One region of the Streptomyces sp. NPDC049879 genome, then DNA from elsewhere that is predicted to be linked to it. Evidence: riboswitches for the same ligand, from Rfam matches in the RefSeq annotation. Region 1 holds a riboswitch; each other region holds the start of a gene.

Region 1 (7,205 bases):
CCTGGCGGCGGCGGTGGCGGCCTCGGCGCCGATCCAGCCCGCGCCGACCGCGACGACGCTGCCCCCGGCCTCCAGGACGGGCCGCAGGGCGCGGGCGTCGTCCAGGGTGCGCAGGACGTGCACGCCGGGGACGCCGGTGGTGCCGGGCAGGGTGACGGCGTCGGCGCCGGTGGCGATGACCAGTTCGTCGTACTCCAGCGGTCCCGCGTCGGTGTCGAGCACGCGGTCGTCCGGGCGCAGCGCGGTGGCGGTGCGGCCCAGGTGGACGTCGACGCCGAGCGCGGCGAGGTCCACGTCGAGGGGCGCGCCGTCGGCGGTGCCGAGCAGTACGGCCTTGGACAGCGGCGGGCGGTCGTACGGCGCGTGGGGCTCGGCGCCGACGAGGGTGACGGCGCCGTCCCAGCCCTGTCCGCGCAGTTCGACGGCGGTCTGCACCCCGGCCAGTCCCGCGCCGGCGATCACGGCGCTGCGCTTCGTCACGCGCTCCACCCTACGAGGGCGCCGCCCGGCGTCACAACGACGAGGGTATAAAGGGCGGTGTGACGACGGACCACCGCTCGCAGCCCCGACCCGTGACGCTGGAACACGTGGCGCGCGCCGCGGGGGTGTCCCGGGCGACCGTCTCCCGCGTGATCAACGGTGAGGCGACCGTCGATCCCCGGCTGCGCAAGCTGGTCGAGGAGGCCATCACGCAGACGCGCTACGTGCCCAACCGCGCGGCCCGTTCGCTGGTGACGCGGCGCACGGACTCGGTGGCGCTCGTCGTCTCGGAGCAGGAACAGCGCGACGTGACGGGCCCGTTCATCGGGCGCATCTTCACCGACCCGTACTTCGGCCGGGTGGCGGGCGGGCTGCTCGACGTGCTGCGCCCGCGCGGCGTGCAGGTGGTGCTGATGCTGGCGGACGACGAGGCGTCGCGCGCGCAGCTGCTCGGCTACCTCCAGCAGGGGCACGTGGACGGCGTGGTGCTGATCTCGTCGCACGCGGCCGATCCGCTGCCGGGGCTGCTCGCGGGGACGACGCTGCCCGCCGTGCTGGCGGGGCGCCCGCAGGCGGCGGCCACGGCGTCGCTGACCTATGTGGACTCCGACCAGGTGGCGGGGGCGCGGCTCGCGGCGGACCATCTGACGTCGATCGGCAGGCGGCGGCTGGGGACGATCGCCGGGCCGCAGGACATGCCGGTGGCGCAGGAGCGGCTGGCGGGCTTCCGCACGGCCCTTGAGGAGCGGGGGCTGCGTGATGTGGCCGTCGCCGAGGGGGACTTCACGCAGGCGAGCGGCGGTGACGGGATACGGGCGCTGCTGGCGCGGCGGCCGGATCTCGACGGGGTGTTCGTCGCGTCCGACCTGATGGCGCTGGGCGCGGTGACGATGCTGCACCGGCTGGGGAAGCGGGTGCCGGAGGACGTCGCGGTGGTCGGCTTCGACGACAGCAGTTCGGCGCTGGCGTCCGATCCGCCGCTGACGACGGTGCGGCAGCCCGTGGAGGAGATGGCCGCCGAGATGGCGCGGCTGCTGCTGCGGCAGATCGCCGGGGGAAGCGGCGACGGGGATGACGCGGGTGACGGCGCGGCGCCCGAACGGCCCTCGTCGTCCGTCCTGTTCCGTCCCGCCCTGGTGGTGCGCGGCAGCGCCTGACGCCGCCTCACCCCGCCTGGCACCACACGGCGCCGCCCCCGCCCCGCCCGGGGGGAGCCGGGCGGGACGGGGGCGGGATGGGTCACTGGTACACGCGGACGTAGTCCACCAGCATGCGCTGCGGGAAGACGGTCGAACCGTCCGGCGGTCCCGGCCAGTCGCCGCCGACGGCCGTGTTCAGGATGATGAAGAAGTCGTGGTCGAAGACCCAGGGCCCGACCGTCGTCTCCAGCTCCTCGCGGTCCACGGTGTGGATCACCTGGTCGTCCACCGTGAAGACCATGCCCTGGCTGTCCCACTCCACGGCGTAGACGTGGAAGCCGGCGCCCGCGGGCGTGGGCAGTTCGTACGACGAGCCGTAGCCGTTCCCGCCGTTGTACGCCGGGGCGTGCAGGGTGGAGTGGACGGTGTTGGGCTCGGAGCCTATGTGCTCCATGATGTCGATCTCACCGGTGTACGGCCACGGACGGCCCTCGTCGTAGAAGTCCGAGCCGAGCATCCAGAACGCGGGCCACATGCCGCGCGTGGTGGCGGTCTGGATGCGGGCCTCGACCCGGCCGTAGGTGAAGTCGAACTTGCTGTAGGTGTTGATGCGGCCCGACGTGTACTGGCAGGTGGTGCTGCCGCTCAGCGGGTCGGCGGGGCAGGACGAACCGGGGGTCTCCTCGCGGCGCGACTCGATGACGAGGTTGCCGTTGCCGTCCAGGAGCGTGTTGCGGTTGTCCGTGTAGATCTGCAGCTCGTTGTTGCGCCCGTTGCCGGGGTCGGCGCTCCACTTGGTCTGGTCGGGGATGCTCCCGGCCGCGCCCTCGAACTCGTCGCTCCACACCAGGGTGGGCGGGTCGGCCGGGTCCGGCGGGACCGGGGGCGCCTCGGGCGCGCCGCCGGTGCCGTAGACCTGGAACTCCCAGAGGGAGTAGCCGTACGGGCCGGAGCGCTGCGTGCCGTACATCCGGACGTAGCGGCCGGTGCCGCTGACGGCGATGTCCTCCTTGAAGCCGGTGCCGTTCGCCGTCTCGTGGATCGTCGTCCAGGTGGCGTTGTCGTCGGACACCTGGATCTGGTACGAGCGGGCGTACGCCGGGTCCCACTGGAGGACGACGCGGCTGATGTCGGCGCTGGCGCCGAGGTCCACGGAGATCCAGCCGGGGTCGGTCCAGCCGGTCTCGGCGGAGGTGGCCCAGCGGCTGGCGGGGTCGTAGTCGAACGCGCGCGCCGGGGTGCACTCCCAGCAGCTCCCGTCGTTCTGTGACGTGGAGGCCTGGGCGGGCTTGTTGTACGACAGCAGGACCTCGTCGGCGGCCGCCGAGGAGGGGCCCGCCAGGGCGACGAGGCTCACGACCGACGCGAAGGCGGCGGTCAGCGCTCCGGCGACGCGGCCTCGGCGCCGTCCGGTGCGTGGGGGGATGAGGTGCATGGTGGTGCTGTTCCTTCCCGTGGGGGGATGTGGGGGTAGTGGGGGTGGTGGGGTTCGGGCGGCCACGACGAGGGGCCGCGGGCGGACAGGCTTGTGGGGGTGGGGGGATGTGGGGAGTTGTGGGGGCGGGGGGCGCGTGGCGGGGCGGGGTGGGGCCCGGTCAGCCGCCGAGCGCGGTCAGTTCGTCGAGGAGTGCGGTGGCGGACGCGTCGAGGTCGGCGGCGAGCGCGACGGCCTCGGGGGCCTCCCCGGCGTCCTGCTCGCCGTCCGCGACGGTGACGGTCTGTTCGAGGAACTCCCTGACGAGCGCGCGGGCCTGCTCCTCGAACGCCTCGCCGTCCGTCGCCTCCAGGGCGGCGAGTTCGTCCTCGGTCACCATGCCCGGCATGTTGTGCCCGGCGTGCGGGTTCGTGTACGGCACGCCGTCCGCTTCGAGGAGGCCGTGCAGCGTGGCGAGGTCCTCCTCGCCCGCGGCGGCCAGCCCGGCCGCGAACTCGCCGAACGCCGGGTCGGCGGCGCGTTCCGTCACCAGGTCGAGCACCGGGCGCACCTGGTCGGTCAGCGGGATCATCAGCTGGACCCAGGCCAGGTCCGTGAAGTTGAGGACGCGGTCCTCGTCGGCCACGGTCGCGCTGGGCGACGCGGAGGCGGGCGGGGCGGTGGCGGGCTCCGTCGCCGGGGCGCCGTCACCCCCGTCCGAACCGCCGCCGCAGCCCGCGAGGAGCACGGCGGCCAGCAGGGTGCCGGCCAGGACACGGGCTGTGGCGGCGGTCGTCATGGGGTGCCTCCGGTTCCGGTGGTCGGACGATCAGGTCGGACGGGTCAGGACGGAGAGCCGTTCGCGCCGCACTTGATGATCGGGCGGATGCAGTCACGCACGCGCCGTTCCATCTCCGCGGTCGGCCAGGCGTTGAAGAAGTCTCCGTGCATCGTGTATCCGGGTCCTGATGCCAGGCGGAAGCCGGACGGGTCACCGTTCACGGGGTAGCGCAGTACCTGACGGAGCTTGGGCACGGCCACCGGGTGCGTGGAGGGGCAGGTGCCGCCCACGGGGTAGGCCATGTGGCTCTTGTGGTCGGGGGAGTCCAGGTCACGGCCGTTCCAGCACTGCGGGAAGTCGAGGTACGACTCCAGCGCCGTGCCGGCGGGGCAGTTGACGAAGTTCTGGGACGGGTTGACGTGCCCCGCGTGCAGACACGACCAGCGCGCGATGGTGCCGACGGGGCTGGTGGCCGTGGCGTTGCCCGCCACGATCTTCAGACCCTGCGGCAGCGCCTGGGTGCGGGCGATCGTCTGGTCGTTGACGCCCTCGCCGAGGTAGTAGAACGTCGCGCTCTGCGGCTCCACCGGCTGGTTGTTGACGAACAGCGTCGGCACCCAGTAGGAGGACAGGTCGATGGCCGGGTCACAGGTGCTGTCCGAGGCCAGGAGGTCGCTCAGGTTCGTGTACGCGTCCGTCACGGTGCTCCCGAAGAAGCTGTGCGAGTGGGACGCGCCCGGCAGGCCGGGGAAGATGATCGGGTCGTCGGGGCGCCGGTGGCTGAACTCGCACTCGGCCACGAACTCGGCGACGCGGACGACGTTCGGTCCGACGGCCGCCTGCGACTGCTCGTTCTGGGCCGCGCGGCCCGTCGATCCGGTGAACAGCTGCGAGGCGACCACGGCCGCCACGGCGAGGACGGCCAGGAACGCCTGCCATGGCGGGCGCCGGACTTGGGTCAGGTTCACGGGCTCTCCTTACGAGTGGGGGGTGACTTCCGCGCTGGGCGCGCGGCCGTCAGAGAGCGCTCTCTGAGGCCGGACACTAAGAGCGCCCCAAGAGAGCGTCAAGGAGTCCCGCACATTCCCGGAACTCGCCTGTCATTTCCCGGACATGGGGCCGGGACGCCGCCGGGACCGCCCCGGGGCCCGTCCCCCGCCCGCCGCGCGCGGCCCCGGCGTACTACGCTGGCGGCCGAGCGTAAACACCCACGGGAGTCCGGCGCACCGGGCTGAGAGGGAGGCGGGCGGCCTCCGACCGTACGAACCTGATCCGGGTCATTCCGGCGAAGGGAGGAGTCGCGTGGACACGCGCGCACCCACGGCGTACGACGCGGTGGTCGTCGGCGGCGGCGTCATCGGGCTGGTGACGGCCTGGCGGGCGGCGGGGCGCGGCCTGCGGACCGCCGTCGCGGACGCGCGGCCGGGCGGCGGGGCGGCGCTGGTCGCGGCCGGGATGCTCGCGGCCGTCACCGAGCTGCACCACGGCGAGGAGGCGCTGCTCGACCTCAACCTCGCCTCGGCCGCCCGCTGGCCCGCCTTCGCCGCCGAACTGGTGGACGCGGCGGGCGCGGACGTCGGCCACCGCGCCCGCGGCACGCTCCAGGTGGCGCTCGACGCCGACGACCGCGCCCAGTTGCGGGAGCTGCGGCTCCTCCAGGAGCGCTGCGGCCTGGACACGCAGTGGCTGACGGGCCGCGAGTGCCGCCGCCTCGAACCGATGCTCGCGCCCGGCGTACGCGGCGGCGTGCGCGTGGACGGCGACCACCAGGCCGATCCGCGCCTGCTCGTGGCGGCGCTGCTGACGGCGTGCGAACGGGCCGGGGTGGCGCTGCACCGCTCGGACGCCGCCCGGCTCACCGTCTCGGGCGACCGCGCCACCGGCGTCGTCCTCGCCGACGGCACGCGGCTCGCGGCCGAGCGGACGGTCCTGGCGGGCGGCTGCCGCAGCGGCGATCTGGCGGGGCTGCCGCCCGAGGTGGCGGTGCCGGTGCGGCCGGTGAAGGGGCAGGTCCTGCGGCTGCGCATGCCGGACACGCGGCAGCCGTTCCTGTCGCGGACGGTCCGCGCGGTCGTGCGCGGCGAGCAGGTGTACCTGGTGCCGCGCCGCAGCGGCGAGCTGGTGCTCGGCGCGACGGTCGAGGAGCGCGGCATGGACACGGAGGTGACGGCGGGCGGGGTCTACGGGCTGCTGCGCGACGCGCACGAGCTGCTGCCGGGACTGACCGAGCTGCCGCTGGCCGAGGCACGCGCCGGGCTGCGGCCCGTGAGCCCGGACAACGCCCCGCTCCTCGGCCCGACCGCCCTGCCCGGACTGCACCTGGCGACCGGCCACGGCCGCAACGGCGTGCTGCTCGCGCCGGTCACGGGCGACGCCCTCGCCGAAGCGCTCACCACCGGCGAACTGCCCGCCGAGGCCCGCCCGTTCGGCGCGCGGCGCTTCGACCACGACCACCGGGAGGTACCCGTATGACCGGCCGCGAGGCCACCGGCGGCATCACGCTGTGGGTGAACGGGGAGGCACGCGCGTACGCCCCCGGCACGACGCTCGCCGCCGTCGTCGGCGAGCTGAGCCGGGCGCCGTCCGGCATCGCCGCCGCCGTCAACGAGGCCGTGGTCCCGCGCGGCCGGTGGCCGGTCACGGCCCTGGCGGACGGCGACCGGATCGAGGTACTGACCGCCGTACAGGGAGGCTGACCCCATGTCCGACCCCACCCCGGACACGACACCCGGCGCGACACCGGACGAGCCGCTGGTCCTCGGCCCGCTGCGGCTGGAGTCCCGGCTGATCATGGGCACGGGCGGCGCGCCGAGCCTCACCGTCCTGCGCGACGCGCTCGCCGCCTCGGGCACGGGGCTGACGACCGTCGCGATGCGCCGCCTCGACCCGAACACGCGCGGCTCGGTCCTCTCCGTGCTGCGCGACCTCGGCATCCCCCCGCTGCCGAACACGGCAGGGTGCTTCACGGCGGGCGAGGCCGTGCTGACGGCGCGTCTTGCGCGCGAGGCGCTGGGCACCGACCTGGTGAAGCTGGAGGTCATCGCGGACGAACGGACGCTGCTGCCCGACCCGGTGGCGACCCTGGAGGCCGCCGAGACCCTGGTGGACGACGGCTTCACCGTCCTGCCCTACACGAACGACGACCCGGTCGTCGCCCGTCAGCTGGAGGAGATCGGCTGCGCGGCCGTCATGCCGCTCGGCTCCCCCATCGGCTCGGGGCTCGGCATCCGCAACCCGCACAACTTCGCGCTGATCACGGAGCGCGCCCGCGTCCCGGTGATCCTCGACGCGGGCGCGGGCACGGCTTCCGACGCGGCCCTCGCCATGGAACTGGGCTGCGCGGGCGTGATGCTCGCGTCGGCGGTCACCCGGGCGCAGCGCCCGGTGGCGA
Region 2 (7,205 bases), on a different contig from region 1:
CGCCGGTGCGCGGGCACGCCCGCCTGGTCCTGCCCGGCCAGGCGGATCGTCCCGGCGGCGACGCCGGTGAGGCCCGCGACGGCGCGCAGCAGCGTGGACTTGCCGCTGCCGCTCGGGCCGAGGACGCACACCGTCTCGTGCTCGGCGACGGTGAGGCGCACGTCCTGGAGCGCGGTGCGGGAGACGGCGCGGCCGCCGTACGCGACGGTGACCCCGTCCACGTCGAGCAGCGGGTGCGAGGCGGTCATGGCGTCGTCCTCTCGGCGGGACGCAGGCGTTCGAGGGCGAGCAGTGTGACGGTGCATATCAGCATCAGGACGGCGCTGAGGGCCATCGCCTGCCCGTAGTTGAGGGCGCCGGGGCGGCTGAGCAGCCGGGCGACGGCGACCGGGAGGGTGGGGTTGTCGGCGCGGGCGATGAAGACGGTCGCGCCGAACTCGCCCAGGGACACGGCGAACGCGAAGCCCGCCGCGACGAGCACCGCGCGCCGTACGAGGGGCACGTCCACCTCGCGCCACACCCGGGCGGGGGACGCGCCCAGCACGGCGGCGGCCTGCCGCAGCCGGTCGTCCACGGCGCGCAGCACCGGCAGCAGGACGCGGACGACGAAGGGCACGCCGACCAGCGCCTGCGCCAGGGGGACGAGCAGCCAGGACGACCGCAGGTCGAGGGGCGGTTCGTCCAGCGTGATGAGGAAGCCGAAGCCGACCGTCACGGCGGAGGTGCCGAGCGGCAGCATCAGCAGCGCGTCGAAGCCGCGCAGCAGGCTGCCGCCGCCGCGCCTGGCGAGGGCGGTGGCGGCGAGCGCGCCGACGACGACGGCGATGGCCGTGGCGACGGCGGCGTAGCGCAGCGAGGTGCCGACGGCGGACCAGGGGGCGGTGACGAACGTGCCGCCTTCGGTGGTGAACAGCGAGCTGTAGTTGCCGAAGCCGTAGCCCCCGCCGGGCACGGACAGGGACCGTTCGAGCAGCACGCCGAGCGGGAGGAGCAGCAGCAGCGCGATGACCGTGAGGACGGCGCCCAGCGTGACGCGTTCCGCGGCGCCGCGCGGGCGGCGGGCGGTCGTCGCCGGGTCCACGAGACTCAGCGCGGACTCCGTCCTGCGGGTGAGCAGCGCCTGCACGCCCAGCAGTACGGCGACCAGGGCGAACTGGAGGAGGGTGAGCACGGCGGCGGTCGGCAGGTCGAGCAGCTGCGCGGTCTGCCGGTAGATCTCGACCTCAAGCGTCCCGTTGCGCGGCCCGCCCAGGATCTGGACCACACCGAAGGACGTGAAGGTGAACAGGAACACCATCACGGCCGCCGACGCCACCGCCGGGGTCAGCGCGGGCAGCGTGACCCGCAGCCACGCCGCGCGCCGCGTGGCGCCCAGCATGCGCGCCGCCTCCTCCTGGCGCGGGTCGAGCTGCGACCACAGCCCGCCGACGATGCGCACCACCACCGCGAAGTTCAGCGACGCGTGCGCCAGCAGGATGGCCCACACCGACTCGTCCAGGCGCACGCCCCACCAGTCGTCGAGCAGCCCGCCGCGCCCCACCAGCGCGAGGAACGCCGCACCGGTCACCACGGTCGGCAGCACGAACGGCACGGTCACCGCCGCGTGCAGCACCCGCCGCCCGGGGAACCGCAGCCGGGCGAACACCCACGCCGCGGGCAGCCCCACGGCCAGCGTCAGCAGCGTGGACGCGGCGGCCTGCCAGACCGTGAACCACAGGATTCCGGCGGTGTCCCCGTCGCCCAGCACCTCGCCCACACGCCCGAGGTGCCAGGCGCCGTCCTCCCGCAGCCCCTGCCCCACGATCGCGGTCACGGGATACAGGAAGAAGACGGCGAGGAACGCGACGGGCCCCGCGAGCAGCGCGAGCCGTACGGCGGTGGCCCGGCCGGTCACCTGACGACCAGCGAGGTCCACTCGTCGATCCAGCCGTCACGGCCCTCGGCGATCTCCGCCGGGTCCATCGTCACCGGATCGTCGACGGTGACGCCGTACCGCGTGTACTCCTCGGGCAGCGCCGCGTCGGGCAGCACCGGCGAGACGAACATCTGCAGCGGCATGTCCTCCTGGAAGTCCCTGCCGATCAGGAAGTCGAGCAGCGCCCGGCCCCCCTCGGGGTTCTCGGCACCCGCCAGCAGCCCGGCGAACTCGACCTGCCGGAAGCAGGTCCCCGTGGACACGCCGGTCGGCGCCTCGTCCGGCCGCTCCTCGCCGCCGTAGACCACCCCGGCGGGCGGGCTGGAGGCGTAGGAGACGACCAGCGGCCGGTCACCGCCCTGTCCCGAGCCGGAGAACCGCTCGTTGTACGCCTGCTCCCAGCCGTCCACGACCTCGACGCCGTTGTCGGCGAGCTGCTGCCACCAGTCCTGCCAGCCGTCCTCGCCGAAGGTGGCGACGGTCGCCAGGAGGAAGCCGAGGCCGGGCGAGGACGTCGCGGCGTTCTCCACCACGAGCAGGTCGCGGTAGGCGGGGTCGGTCAGGTCGGCGAACGTCTCGGGCGGGTCGATGCCCTCCTCGGCGAACCACGCGCGGTCGTAGTTGACGCAGATGTCGCCGGTGTCCACGGGCGTGACGCGGTTCTCGTCGTCGAGGCGCAACTCAGCCGGTATCGCGTCCAGGCCCGCCGCCTCGTACGGCTCGAACACGTCCTCGTCCAGCGCGCGGGACAGCAGCGTGTTGTCCACGCCGAACAGCACGTCGCCCTGCGGGTTGCCCCGCGAGAGCACCGCCTGGTTGACGACCACGCCCGCGTCGCCGCCGCGCAGGACGTTCACGCGGTAGCCCGACTCCTCCTCGAAGCGGGCGAGGACGTCGTCGGAGACGAGGAACGAGTCGTGCGTGACCAGCGTCACCTCGCGCGAGCCGCCGCCGTCACCGCCGCCCGCCTCGTCGCCGCCGTCGTCGCCGCTGCCGCAGGCGGTGACCAGGCCGAGGGCGAGGGCGAGACCGCATATGCCCAGTGTCGCGGTGCGCTTCATGGTGCCGCCTTCTTCGCGCGGGCGCGCGCGGGCAGCACGAGAGTGGTTCCGAACTTCCTACCCGGCATGACCCGGGCGAGGTTCGAGGGTCTGCGGCCGTTGCCGCACTCTCAGCGCTGCGAGCGCTCCCCTGTCGGAAAGATGAAAAATTACTGGCCAACGATAACAGCCGCCGGTCAGACCCGCTCCGTCGCCGCCAGCTGCCCGCAGGCCCCGTCGATCTCCTGGCCCCGGGTGTCCCGCACCGTCACCGGCACGCCGTGCGCCTCCAGCGCGGCGACGAACGCCCGCTCGTCCTCCGGGCGCGACGCCGTCCACTTCGAGCCGGGCGTCGGGTTCAGCGGGATCAGGTTCACGTGCGCGCCGCGCCCCTTGAGCAGCCGGCCCAGCCGGTCGGCGCGCCACGCCTGGTCGTTGATGTCCCTGATCAGCGCGTACTCGATGGAGACGCGGCGGCCGGACTTGTCCGAGTAGTCCCAGGCCGCGTCGAGGACCTCGCGGACCTTCCAGCGCGTGTTGACCGGCACCAGGGTGTCGCGCAGCTCGTCGTCCGGCGCGTGCAGCGACACCGCGAGCCGGCAGGAGAAGCCCTCGTCGGCGAAGCGGCGCATGGCCGGGACCAGGCCCACCGTCGAGACGGTGATCCCGCGCTGCGACAGGCCCACGCCGTGCGGCGCCTCGTCCGTCAGGCGGCGGATCGCGCCGGTCACGCGGCGGTAGTTGGCCAGCGGCTCGCCCATGCCCATGAAGACGATGTTCGACAGCCGCGCCGGGCCGCCCGGCACGTCGCCGTCGCGCAGCGCCCGCATGCCGTCCACGATCTGGTGGACGATCTCGGCGGTCGACAGGTTGCGGTCGAGCCCCGCCTGCCCGGTGGCGCAGAACGGGCAGTTCATCCCGCACCCGGCCTGCGACGAGACGCACATGGTGACCCGGTCCGGGTAGCGCATCAGCACCGACTCGACCAGCGTGCCGTCGTGCAGGCGCCACAGCGTCTTGCGGGTGGCGCCCTCGTCGCACTCGATGTGCCGCACCTCGGTCATCAGCGGCGGCAGCAGCGCCTCCGCGAGCCGCCCGCGCGCCGCGGCGGGCACGTCCGTCCACTCCGCCGGGTCGGCGGTCCAGCGGCCGAAGTAGTGCCGCGACAACTGCTGTGCGCGGAACGGCTTCTCGCCCAGCGCCACGACCGCCTCGCGGCGCTCCTCGGGCGTGAGGTCGGCGAGGTGCCGCGGCGGCTTCTTGGCGCCGCGCGGCGCGATGAACGTGAGCTCTCCAGGTGCAGGCATGGTCCTGCCAGTGTCGCAGATCGCCCGGCCGGCTCAGCCCGCGCCGACGAAGGCGAGGAACAGCAGCCACACGACGGGCGCCGTGGGCAGTATCGAGTCGAGCCGGTCCATGATCCCGCCGTGCCCCGGCAGCAGGGACCCCATGTCCTTGATGCCCAGGTCCCGTTTGATCATCGACTCCCCCAGATCGCCCAGGGTCGCGCTGACCGAGACGCCGAGGCCGAGCACCAGCCCCTGCCACCACGTCCCGCCGTCGATCAGCAGCGGCATGACGACCGCGCCGGCCGTCATCGCGAACGCCACCGCGCCCGCCAGGCCCTCACGCGTCTTGCCTGGGCTGATGCGCGGCGCCAGCTTGTGCCGCCCGAAGCGCCAGCCCACCGCGTACGCGCCGGTGTCGCTGATCACCGTCAGCAGCAGGAACGTCAGCACGCGCCACGAACCGTCGTCCGCGCTCAGTATCAGCGCCACGAACGTCGCCATGAACGGCACGTACAGCGCGACGAACACCCCGGCCGTCACGTCCCGCAGGTAGTTGTCCGGCGGCCGGAGCATCCGCCACACCAGGACGGCCACACCCGTCAGCGCCATCGCGATCCACGCGCCCTCGGACCCGCCGAGGTAGCCGGCCACGACCATGGCCGCGCCGCCCACCGCCAGCGGCGGGAGCGGCACGTGGATGTCCTTGCGCTCGGCGAACCGTGTGGAGAGTTCCCACAGGCCGACGACGACGGCCACCGCTATGACGCCGACGAAGACCGGCTTGTAGACGAAAAGCGCGGCGACCACCACCGCCCCGAGGCCGAGCCCGACCCCGACCGCCGCACGCAGGTCACGGCCCGCGCGCTTCCTGGGCTGCTGCTCCGTCATAGGCCGAGTCTGCGCCGCCGGGACCGGTTCGCGCGCGGGACCCGCCGGGGCGGGCGGCGCGGCCTGGGGCTGCGCGACGTAACCGGTGGCCCGGGGCGGTCCCCAGGATGAATCGTTCACGGGAGGGTGCGTCCTCGTCCTCACTGTGCGGGCGCCGGCCGGGCCGCACCCGGCCGGTCGTCGGGGTCAGACTTCGAGCAGCTCGGCTTCCTTGTGCTTCAGCAGCTCGTCCACCTGGGCGACGTACTTCGCGGTGGTGTCGTCCAGCTCCTTCTCGCCGCGGCGCCCCTCGTCCTCACCGACCTCGCCGTCCTTGACGGCCTTGTCGATGGTCTCCTTCGCCTTGCGGCGGACGCCGCGGATGGAGATCTTGGCGTCCTCGCCCTTGGTGCGGGCCACCTTGATGTACTCGCGGCGCCGCTCCTCCGTCAGCTCGGGGAAGACGACGCGGATGATGTGGCCGTCGTTCGTCGGGTTGACGCCGAGGTCCGAGTCGCGGATGGCCTGCTCGATGTTGCGCAGCGCCGACTTGTCGAACGGGGTCACCACCGCCATCCGCGCCTCCGGCACGGAGAAGGAGGCGAGCTGCTGGATCGGCGTCTTGGTGCCGTAGTACTCGGCAACGATCTTGTTGAACATCGCCGGGTGCGCACGGCCGGTACGGATCGCGGCCAGGTCGTCCTTGGCGACGCCTACGGCCTTCTCCATCTTCTCCTCGGCCTCGAGGAGGGCTTCTTCGATCACCACGTGCTCCTGGTTCGGTGTGTGGGAGGCTGCTCAGGCCCGGCGGCCCTGGCTGTTGACGAGTGTGCCGATCTTCTCACCCTTTACCGCACGGGCGATATTGCCTTCCGTGAGCAGCTCGAACACCAGGATGGGCAACTGGTTGTCCCGGCACAGGGTGATGGCGGTCGAGTCGGCGACCCGCAGGTCGCGTGTGATCACCTCGCCGTAGTCCAGGGCGTCGAACCTGACGGCGTCGGCGTTCTTCGCGGGGTCGGAGTCGTAGACCCCGTCCACCCCGTTCTTTCCCATCAGCAGCGCCTCGGCGTGGATCTCCAGGGCGCGCTGGGCGGCGGTGGTGTCGGTGGAGAAGTAGGGCATGCCCATACCGGCGCCGAAGATGACGACCCGGCCCTTCTCCAGGTGCCGCACGGCCCGCAGCGGGATGTACGGCTCGGCGACCTGGCCCATCGTGATGGCGGTCTGGACGCGGGAGTCGATGCCCTCCTTCTCCAGGAAGTCCTGGAGTGCGAGGCAGTTCATCACGGTGCCGAGCATGCCCATGTAGTCGGAGCGCGCCCGGTCCATGCCGCGCTGCTGCAGCTCGGCGCCGCGGAAGAAGTTGCCGCCGCCGATGACGATCGCGATCTGCGCGCCGTCCCGTACGACGGCGGCGATCTCCCGCGCCATCGTGTGGACGATGTCGGGGTCGACACCGAGCCCGCCGCCGCCCGCGAAGGCCTCTCCCGACAGCTTCAGCAGAAAACGCCGCGGTTTGTCGTCCTGGTTCATGGCACTCTCCTCGGGCACACACCAAGGAGGCCACTGCCGGCGGTTCCGTGTGCGGTTCCGTCCGTGCGGTGGCCTCCTCGTCACAACTACGGTCGTCCCGGCCGGTGCACAGCCTGCGGCCCGACGGACTTCCGCCCGACAATAGCCGGGCGGAGTCCGTTCCGTCGCCGACGGCGCGGCGGCGCGAGGCGGCGGGGTCAGGCGCCGACGCGGAAGCGGGCGAAGCCCTTGAGCGTCACACCGGCCTCGGTCAGGACCTTGCCCACCGTCTTCTTGTTGTCCTTGGCGAAGGGCTGGTCGAGGAGGACGTTCTCCTTGAAGAAGCCGTTCACCCGGCCCTCGACGATCTTCGGCAGGGCGCCCTCGGGCTTGCCCTCCTCGCGCGCGGTGGCCTCGGCGATGCGGCGCTCGTTCTCCACCGTCTCGGCCGGGATGTCCTCGCGGCTCAGGAAGCCGGGGGCGAAGGCGGCGATGTGCTGCGCGACGTCCTTGGCGGCCTGCGCGTTCTCCTGGTCCAGCTCGACCAGGACGCCGACCTGCGGCGGCAGGTCGGGGCTG
Region 3 (7,205 bases), on a different contig from region 1:
GGAGGCCGAACGGATGGCGCACGACGGCGCGTACCTCCGCTTCCTGAACGAGCGCACGATGTCGGCGGGACTCTACGCGCTGGACGCCGGGCAGCAGGACGGACAGCGCCCCCAGCGCCAGGACGTCGTGAACTTCGTCCTCAGCGGCCGGGCCTCCCTCACGGTCGGCGAGGAGACCACGACCGTGGCGCGCGGCAGCGTGGTGTTCGTCCCGGCCGGGGTGCAGGCGCGGTTCCACCACATCACCGAGGACATCCGCGTGATGGTGGTCTTCTCGCCGCCGGAGGGCTGAGCGCGGCGTGCGCGTCCCGGGGTCTCAGGGTCACGTCAGGGGACGGTCAGGGGCAGACGGGGGCTTCCCGCCCTCCCGTCCGCCGGTGGGCGGACCTAAGCTCGGACACGTCGGAGCGCGCATGTACCGATACCGACGCTGTCGAACAGGAGCCCCGGAGAAATGAAGGAAGCGTTCAAGACCCTGCCATGGTGGGTGCGGTGGATCGCCATCCCCGCCATCGCCCTGGTCGTATTCGGCGGCATTCTGATCACGGTGCTCGCATGGGTCGTCGGGCTGCTGTTCCGTGTGCTGCTGTTCGCCGCGCTGGTGGCGCTCCTGATCTTCGTCGTCAGGAAGGTCACCTCCTCCTCTTCCTCCTCCGGTGGCGGCTGGTAGCCGTCCCGCCGCCGCCCGCCTGCGCGGGCAGCGCGGCCGCGGCCGGTGCCGACGGCGGCCGGTCGGCGTTCACCACGAGCGCCGCCAGCAGCGTCGTCACCGGCACCGAGGCCACCAGGCCGATCGACCCCACCAGGGTCCGCACGATCTCCTCGGACACCAGCTCGCTGAACGCGACGCTGCTCACACCGGCCCTGGCGATCATGAACAGCAGCAGCAGCGGCAGGGCCGCGCCCGCGTACGCCAGCACCAGGGTGTTCACCACCGACGCGATGTGGTCGCGGCCGATCCGCATGCCGGAGCGGTAGAGGGTGAGCCAGCCCGCCGACGGGTCGGCCTGCTTCAGCTCCCACACGACCGACGTCTGCGTGACGGTGACGTCGTCCAGCACGCCGAGCGAGCCGATCAGGATGCCCGCCAGCAGCAGGCCGCGCACCTCGATGCCCGGGTAGAGGCTGTGGACGAGGCCGGTCTGCTCGTCGGTGTTGCCGGTCAGGTGCGCCCAGCCGATGAACAGCGAGCCGAGCGCGCCGATGAGCAGCAGCGACACGAGCGTGCCGAGGACGGCGACGGACGTGCGCGCGTTCACCCCGTGCGTCAGGTAGAGGGTGGTCAGCATGATCACGCTGCCGCCGATCACCGCCACGACCAGGGGATTCGAGCCGTGGAGGATCGCGGGCAGGATGAAGAGGGTCAGCACCGCGAAGCTCACGCCGAGCCCGACGAGCGCCAGCAGCCCGCGCAGCCGCCCGACCACCACGACGGCGAGCGCGAAGATGGCGGCGAGCAGCAGGATCGGCAGCTGCCGGTCCACGTCGCGGACGCTGTACTGGAGTTCCTCGGGGGCGTCGGGCGCGTAGGCGACGACGACCTCCTGGCCGACGTCGTACCGCTGCGTCGCGTCGGGGGGCACGACCTCGGTGAACGTGCGTCCGGCGTCCGGGCCGCTGGTGACCTCGACGGTGGCCCGTTCGCACTCGCCGGGGTTGCCCCGCGGCACCTGCACGCCCAGCTCCTCGCACGGGGTCTCGGTGACCTCGGTGACGCGCGCCTGCTCGGTCTGCTGGTCGAAGCCGACGCCCGTGTGCCCGTCCTGCTCCGGTGTCCCGCCGGGCCACAGCAGCACGAGCCCCGCGGCCATGACGGCGGCGAACGGGATCAGCACCGCCGCTATCACCTTGCGCAGCCGTGCCGAGACGGGCGCGGCGGGGCCGTGCTGGTGCCCGTGCGCGTGCCCGTGCGCCGGGGGGTGCGGGGGGCCCGGGGGTTGGTCGTCGAGTCGGCTCACGCTCCGATCATCGCGTAAGAATCACGGCGCCCTGTTCAGCACACCCCGGCGCGGGCTAGCGTGGGACCGCTGACCAAGCACATCGCGGGAGCTCCGGGCACGGGGCTGAGAGGGCGCTGCAGCCGCGCCGACCGCCGAACCTGTTACCGGGTAATGCCGGCGTAGGGAGTGGGTCGAATGACCTCGCACGACACACGCACGTCCGACGTGTCCGCCATCGGATCACACAAGGGATATCTCACCGGTTCGCGCCCCGATCTGCGGGTGCCGGTGCGCCGCGTGCACCTGACCGACGGGACCGACGTCACGCTGTACGACACCTCGGGGCCGTACACGGACCCGGAGGTCGAGACCGACGTCCGCCGCGGCCTGCCGCCGCTGCGCGGCGCGTGGATCGAGGAGCGGCGGGCCGACGGGACGCCCGCGGTCACGCAGCTGGCGTACGCCAGGCGCGGGGAGATCACCCCCGAGATGGAGTACGTGGCGCTCAGGGAGAACCGTTCACCCGCCTTCGTGCGCGACGAGATCGCGGCGGGCCGGGCCGTCCTGCCGGTGAACGTGAACCACCCGGAGTCCGAGCCGATGATCATCGGGAAGAACTTCCTGGTGAAGGTGAACGCCAACATCGGCAACTCCGCCGTCACCTCGTCCGTGGACGAGGAGGTGGAGAAGATGACGTGGGCGACCCGGTGGGGCGCCGACACGATCATGGACCTGTCCACGGGCCGCGACATCCACCGGACACGCGAGTGGATTCTACGCAACTCGCCCGTACCGGTGGGAACCGTGCCGATCTACCAGGCGTTGGAGAAGGTGAACGGCAGGGCGGAGGAGCTGACATGGGAGATCTACCGCGACACGGTGGTCGAGCAGGCGGAGCAGGGCGTCGACTACATGACGGTCCACGCGGGCGTTCTGCTGCGATACGTACCGCTGACCGCGCGGCGTAAGACGGGCATCGTCTCGCGCGGCGGCTCGATCATGGCCGCCTGGTGCCTGGCGCACCACCAGGAGAGCTTCCTCTACACGCACTTCGAGGAGCTGTGCGAGATCCTGCGCGCGTACGACGTCACGTTCTCCCTGGGTGACGGACTGCGCCCCGGGTCCATCGCGGACGCCAACGACGAGGCGCAGTTCGCCGAGCTGCGCACGCTGGGCGAGCTGAACGCGATCGCCAAGGCGCACGACGTGCAGACCATGATCGAGGGCCCCGGGCACGTCCCGATGCACAAGATCAAGGAGAACATCGACCTCCAGCAGGAGATCTGCGACGAGGCGCCGTTCTACACGCTCGGGCCGCTCACGACGGACGTCGCGCCCGCGTACGACCACATCACATCGGGCATCGGCGCGGCGATGATCGCGTGGTGGGGCACGGCGATGCTCTGCTACGTCACGCCGAAGGAGCACCTCGGCCTGCCGAACCGGGACGACGTGAAGACCGGCGTCATCACGTACAAGATCGCCGCGCACGCCGCCGACCTCGCCAAGGGGCATCCGGGCGCCCAGGCTTGGGACGACGCCCTGTCCGACGCGCGCTTCGAGTTCCGCTGGGAGGACCAGTTCAACCTGGCGCTCGACCCGGACACGGCCCGCGCGTTCCACGACGAGACGCTCCCCGCCGAACCGGCGAAGACGGCGCACTTCTGCTCGATGTGCGGCCCGAAGTTCTGCTCGATGAAGATCTCGCAGGACATCAGGCGCGAACACGGGGGCACGCTCGCCGAGATGACGGAGGCGGAGGCCGGGATGGCCGAGAAGTCCGCCGAGTTCGCCCGCTCCGGCAACCGCGTCTACCTGCCGCTGACGGACTGAGCCGACCCCCGCTCCGTCCCGGTCCGGCGGTCGCTCCCGCCGGACCGGGACGCGGTGTCCTACCAGCCGGTCGTCGCCGACCGCCGCGTTCGTGTCCCTGAGGGAGGCCAGGGGGCTGTGGTGATGCCGGATCGGCCGCCGTTTTACAAAGACTACGTAGTTACGTAGTCTCTCGCCATGGACCTGGACGAGCGCGTCGCCGCGCTGGAACGGCGTGTGGCGGAGCTGGAGCGCCGGGACGCGCCGTCCCCGCAGGCGCCCGGGGACGGCGGAGCGGAGGGGACCCCGCCGTCCCGGGACCCCTTCTGGGCGCTGGAGGCGCTCAAGTCCCTGATGGCCGACGACCCCGAGACGCCCGACGGCGGCGTGCTGTTCACCGGCGCCGTCCGGCTGCCCACGGACGAGCACGTCGAGTGGCAGTGGGGCCGGACGACGGGCGACCTGCTGGCGGCCGAATGGACGGACACCGCCGACGTGTTCGCGGCGCTCGGGCACCCCGTACGGCTGCGGCTGCTCCGCGAGATCCTCGCCGGGCGGCGGACCGTCGCCGAGCTGACCGCCCTGGAAGGGCTCGGCACCAGCGGCCAGATCTACCATCACCTGCGGCTGCTGACGACCGCCGGCTGGCTGCACGCGGCGGCCAGAGGACGGCACGAGGTGCCGCCGCAGCGGGTCGTTCCCCTGCTCGTGGTCCTCTCCGCCGCGCTGTCCTGAGCAAGGCAAGGAGCACCGGACGATGCACGCCCTGACACGCATACTCGCCGGCCTGGGCCAGACGCTGTGGTGGGCGTTCATCGTCCTCGCGGTGGCCGACACCTTCGCCGACGCCCCCGCCCTCGAACCGGTCACCTGGGCCGCGCTGGTCCTGGCCGTCCTGCTGCCGCCCCTGGCGCGGAAGCTGGTGCCCGGGCCGGCCACCGCACCGGAGCCCGTGGAGGTCGCCCCGCCGGTCACCGGCACGTGGTCCGCGCTGAACAGCCCGGCGGACAAGGTCCCCAGCCACGGCACCCGGGCGCTCGGGCAGGCGTACGCGATCGACATCGTCGCCGAGCGGGACGACCGGCCCCGCCCGTCGTTCGGCTGGTGGCCACCGACGCGCCGGAACGCCGCCTTCCCCGCGTACGGCGAGCCGCTGTACGCGGTGGCGGACGCGACCGTCGTCCGCGCCGGGCACCGCCGCCGCGACCACCTCAGCCGCAACTCGTGGCCCGCCATGGCGTACCTGCTGGCCGAAGGCCTGGTCCGCACCCTCGGCGGCCCGTACTGGATCGTCGGCAACCACGTCCTGCTCGACCTCGGCGACGGCACCTACGCCCTGTACGCCCACCTGCGGCGCGGCTCCCTGGCCGTCCGGCCGGGCGAGCGCGTCCGCGCGGGGCAGCTCCTCGCGCGCTGCGGCAACTCGGGCAACTCCACCGAGCCCCACCTGCACTTCCAGCTGATGGACTCCGCCGACCTGCGCCTCGCGCGCGGCATCCCCTTCCGCTGGCGCGGCATCGGCGTCCCGGCGGCGCGCGAACGCTTCACCGCCCCCGGACCGGCCGCCCGCTGACCCCGCCGGCGAGCAGGCCGTCCACCAGGGCGGCGAGGCCCTCCGCGTAGGTGTCCTCGGCGGTCAGCGGCAGCCAGCGCTCCGCCACCGAGGCGAGGCGGGGCAGCTCGCCCGGGTCGACGGCGGCGAAGGCGCGCTCCCGGTACGTGTCGCCCCCCGCCGCGCGCCGCCCGGCCGCCGCCGTCCGCACGACGATCTCCCCGGCCGTGTAGTACCAGATCGCGCGGTAGCCGCGTACGGCCTGCTCGGGCGAGAGCCCGGCGGCGACCAGGCCGTCGATGATCTGCTCGACGAACCACAGCGCGGAGGCGGACATCAGGTCGTCGGCGGTCAGGACCTCGACGATCCAGGGGCAGGCGGCGAGCGCGCCGTGGATCGCGTCCGCGGCGGCGACCACGCGGTCGCGCGGCGCGGCGGGCATGTCGGGGCGGCGCAGCTCGCGGGCGGCGTAGTCGTCCAGCAGGAGGACGAGCAGTTCGTCCTTGTCGCGGACGTGGTGGTAGAGCGCCATCGGCGTGCTGCCGATCTCCTTGGCCAGCCGGCGCATGGTCAGCCGGTCCACGCCCTCCTCGTCGACGATCCGGCGTGCCGTCCCGACGACCTCGTCGCGGGAGATGCGCGGGGGGCGGCCGGGCGTTCTGCGGGGTTCGGACGGTGGCGGCATGCCCTCATGATCCCCCCGGCATCGACAGCGGCGGACTCCCGGGCTATTTTTTATACATGTATAGAAACGCAAGAGGGCGCCCCGGCGCGGTGCTGGCCGCCGCGGCCGTCGCCCAGTTCGTCTTCGCACTCGACATGTCGGTCGTCAACGTCGCCCTGCCCGCGATCCGCGCCACGCTCGGCTTCGGGCCGCTCGGCCTGTCGTGGGTCGTCCACGCCTACGCCCTCGCGTTCGGCGGCTTCCTGCTGCTCGGCGGCCGCGCCTGCGACCTGTACGGGAAGCGCCGCGTCTTCGTCGGCGGCCTGGCCGTCTTCGGCGTGTGCTCGCTGGCGGGCGGGCTCGCGCAGGCGCCCTGGCAGCTGGTCGCGGCGCGCGCCGGGCAGGGCCTCGGGGCCGCCGCGGCCGCCCCCGCCGCGCTCGCGCTGCTGACCACGACCTTCCCCGAGGGCCCCCGGCGCGTCCGCGCGCTCGGGGTGTGGAGCGCCGTCAACGCGGCGGGCGGCGCGCTCGGCGTCCTGGCGGGCGGGCTGCTGACCGAGTACGCGGGCTGGCGGTGGGTGATGCTCGTCAACCTGCCCGTCGTCGCGGCGGCCCTCGCGCTGACCGCCGCCGGTGTGCCCGCCGACGCGCGGCACGGCGCGCGGGAGCGGATGGACGTGCTCGGGGCCGTCCTCGCGACCGGCGGAACGGGGCTGCTGGTGTTCGGCGTCGTGCGCACCGACGCCGAGGGCTGGGGCTCGGCGGTCACGTGGGCGACGCTCGCCGCCGCGGCCGTACTGCTCGCCGCCTTCGTCCTCGCCGAGTCGCGGTCGTCCACGCCGCTGCTGCGCCTCGGGCTGCTGCGGAGCCGCTGGGTCGCGGGGGCCAACGTGCTGGTGTTCCTCGCCGCGGCCGGGCAGTTCACGGCGTTCTGGTTCGTGTCCCTCTACATGCAGCAGGTCCTCGGCATGGGCGCCGCGGCGACGGGCCTGGCGTTCCTGCCGTTCTCCGCGGCCATGGTCGCGGGCACCTTCGCCGCCATCCGCGTCACGTCCGTCCGCGGCCCGCGCGCGCCGCTCGTGCCCGGCGCCCTGCTGGCCGCCGCCGGTCTGCTGTGGTTCGCGGCCATCAGTCCGGACGGCGGCTTCCTGACGGACGTGCTCGGCCCGTCCGTCGTCACCGGCGCGGGCGCGGGGCTGGTCCTGGCGCCGGTCGCCGCCGCCGCGACCACCGGCGT

Evidence for each region. Region 1 has a riboswitch for thiamine pyrophosphate ahead of thiO (glycine oxidase ThiO). Riboswitches for the same ligand answer to the same signal wherever they lie in the genome.
Region 2: linked by a shared signal. The riboswitch ahead of ACIBPC_RS30170 (thiamine ABC transporter substrate binding subunit) and the one ahead of thiO (glycine oxidase ThiO) in region 1 are both predicted to bind thiamine pyrophosphate.
Region 3: linked by a shared signal. The riboswitch ahead of thiC (phosphomethylpyrimidine synthase ThiC) and the one ahead of thiO (glycine oxidase ThiO) in region 1 are both predicted to bind thiamine pyrophosphate.

The regions. Positions count from the first base shown of each region.
Region 1 is NZ_JBITKT010000001.1:1,186,538-1,193,742, reverse strand. Features, by position in the region: gene ACIBPC_RS05590 (NAD(P)/FAD-dependent oxidoreductase) at 1-480, opposite strand, end outside; gene ACIBPC_RS05585 (LacI family DNA-binding transcriptional regulator) at 540-1,637, shown strand; gene ACIBPC_RS05580 (family 16 glycosylhydrolase) at 1,720-3,054, opposite strand; gene ACIBPC_RS05575 (DUF305 domain-containing protein) at 3,215-3,832, opposite strand; gene ACIBPC_RS05570 (DUF1996 domain-containing protein) at 3,877-4,782, opposite strand; TPP riboswitch at 5,015-5,126, shown strand; gene thiO (glycine oxidase ThiO) at 5,117-6,286, shown strand; gene thiS (sulfur carrier protein ThiS) at 6,283-6,510, shown strand; gene ACIBPC_RS05555 (thiazole synthase) at 6,515-7,205, shown strand, end outside.
Region 2 is NZ_JBITKT010000012.1:83,499-90,703, forward strand. Features, by position in the region: gene ACIBPC_RS30160 (ABC transporter ATP-binding protein) at 1-248, opposite strand, end outside; gene ACIBPC_RS30165 (ABC transporter permease) at 245-1,915, opposite strand; gene ACIBPC_RS30170 (thiamine ABC transporter substrate binding subunit) at 1,891-2,976, opposite strand; TPP riboswitch at 3,013-3,118, opposite strand; gene rlmN (23S rRNA (adenine(2503)-C(2))-methyltransferase RlmN) at 3,153-4,262, opposite strand; gene ACIBPC_RS30180 (phosphatidate cytidylyltransferase) at 4,296-5,252, opposite strand; gene frr (ribosome recycling factor) at 5,319-5,876, opposite strand; gene pyrH (UMP kinase) at 5,910-6,647, opposite strand; gene tsf (translation elongation factor Ts) at 6,845-7,205, opposite strand, start outside.
Region 3 is NZ_JBITKT010000002.1:360,990-368,194, forward strand. Features, by position in the region: gene ACIBPC_RS08565 (cupin domain-containing protein) at 1-292, shown strand, start outside; gene ACIBPC_RS08570 (DUF5326 family protein) at 455-670, shown strand; gene ACIBPC_RS08575 (YibE/F family protein) at 633-1,958, opposite strand; TPP riboswitch at 2,033-2,144, shown strand; gene thiC (phosphomethylpyrimidine synthase ThiC) at 2,136-3,773, shown strand; gene ACIBPC_RS08585 (ArsR family transcriptional regulator) at 3,951-4,487, shown strand; gene ACIBPC_RS08590 (M23 family metallopeptidase) at 4,510-5,325, shown strand; gene ACIBPC_RS08595 (TetR/AcrR family transcriptional regulator C-terminal domain-containing protein) at 5,297-5,989, opposite strand; gene ACIBPC_RS08600 (MFS transporter) at 6,046-7,205, shown strand, end outside.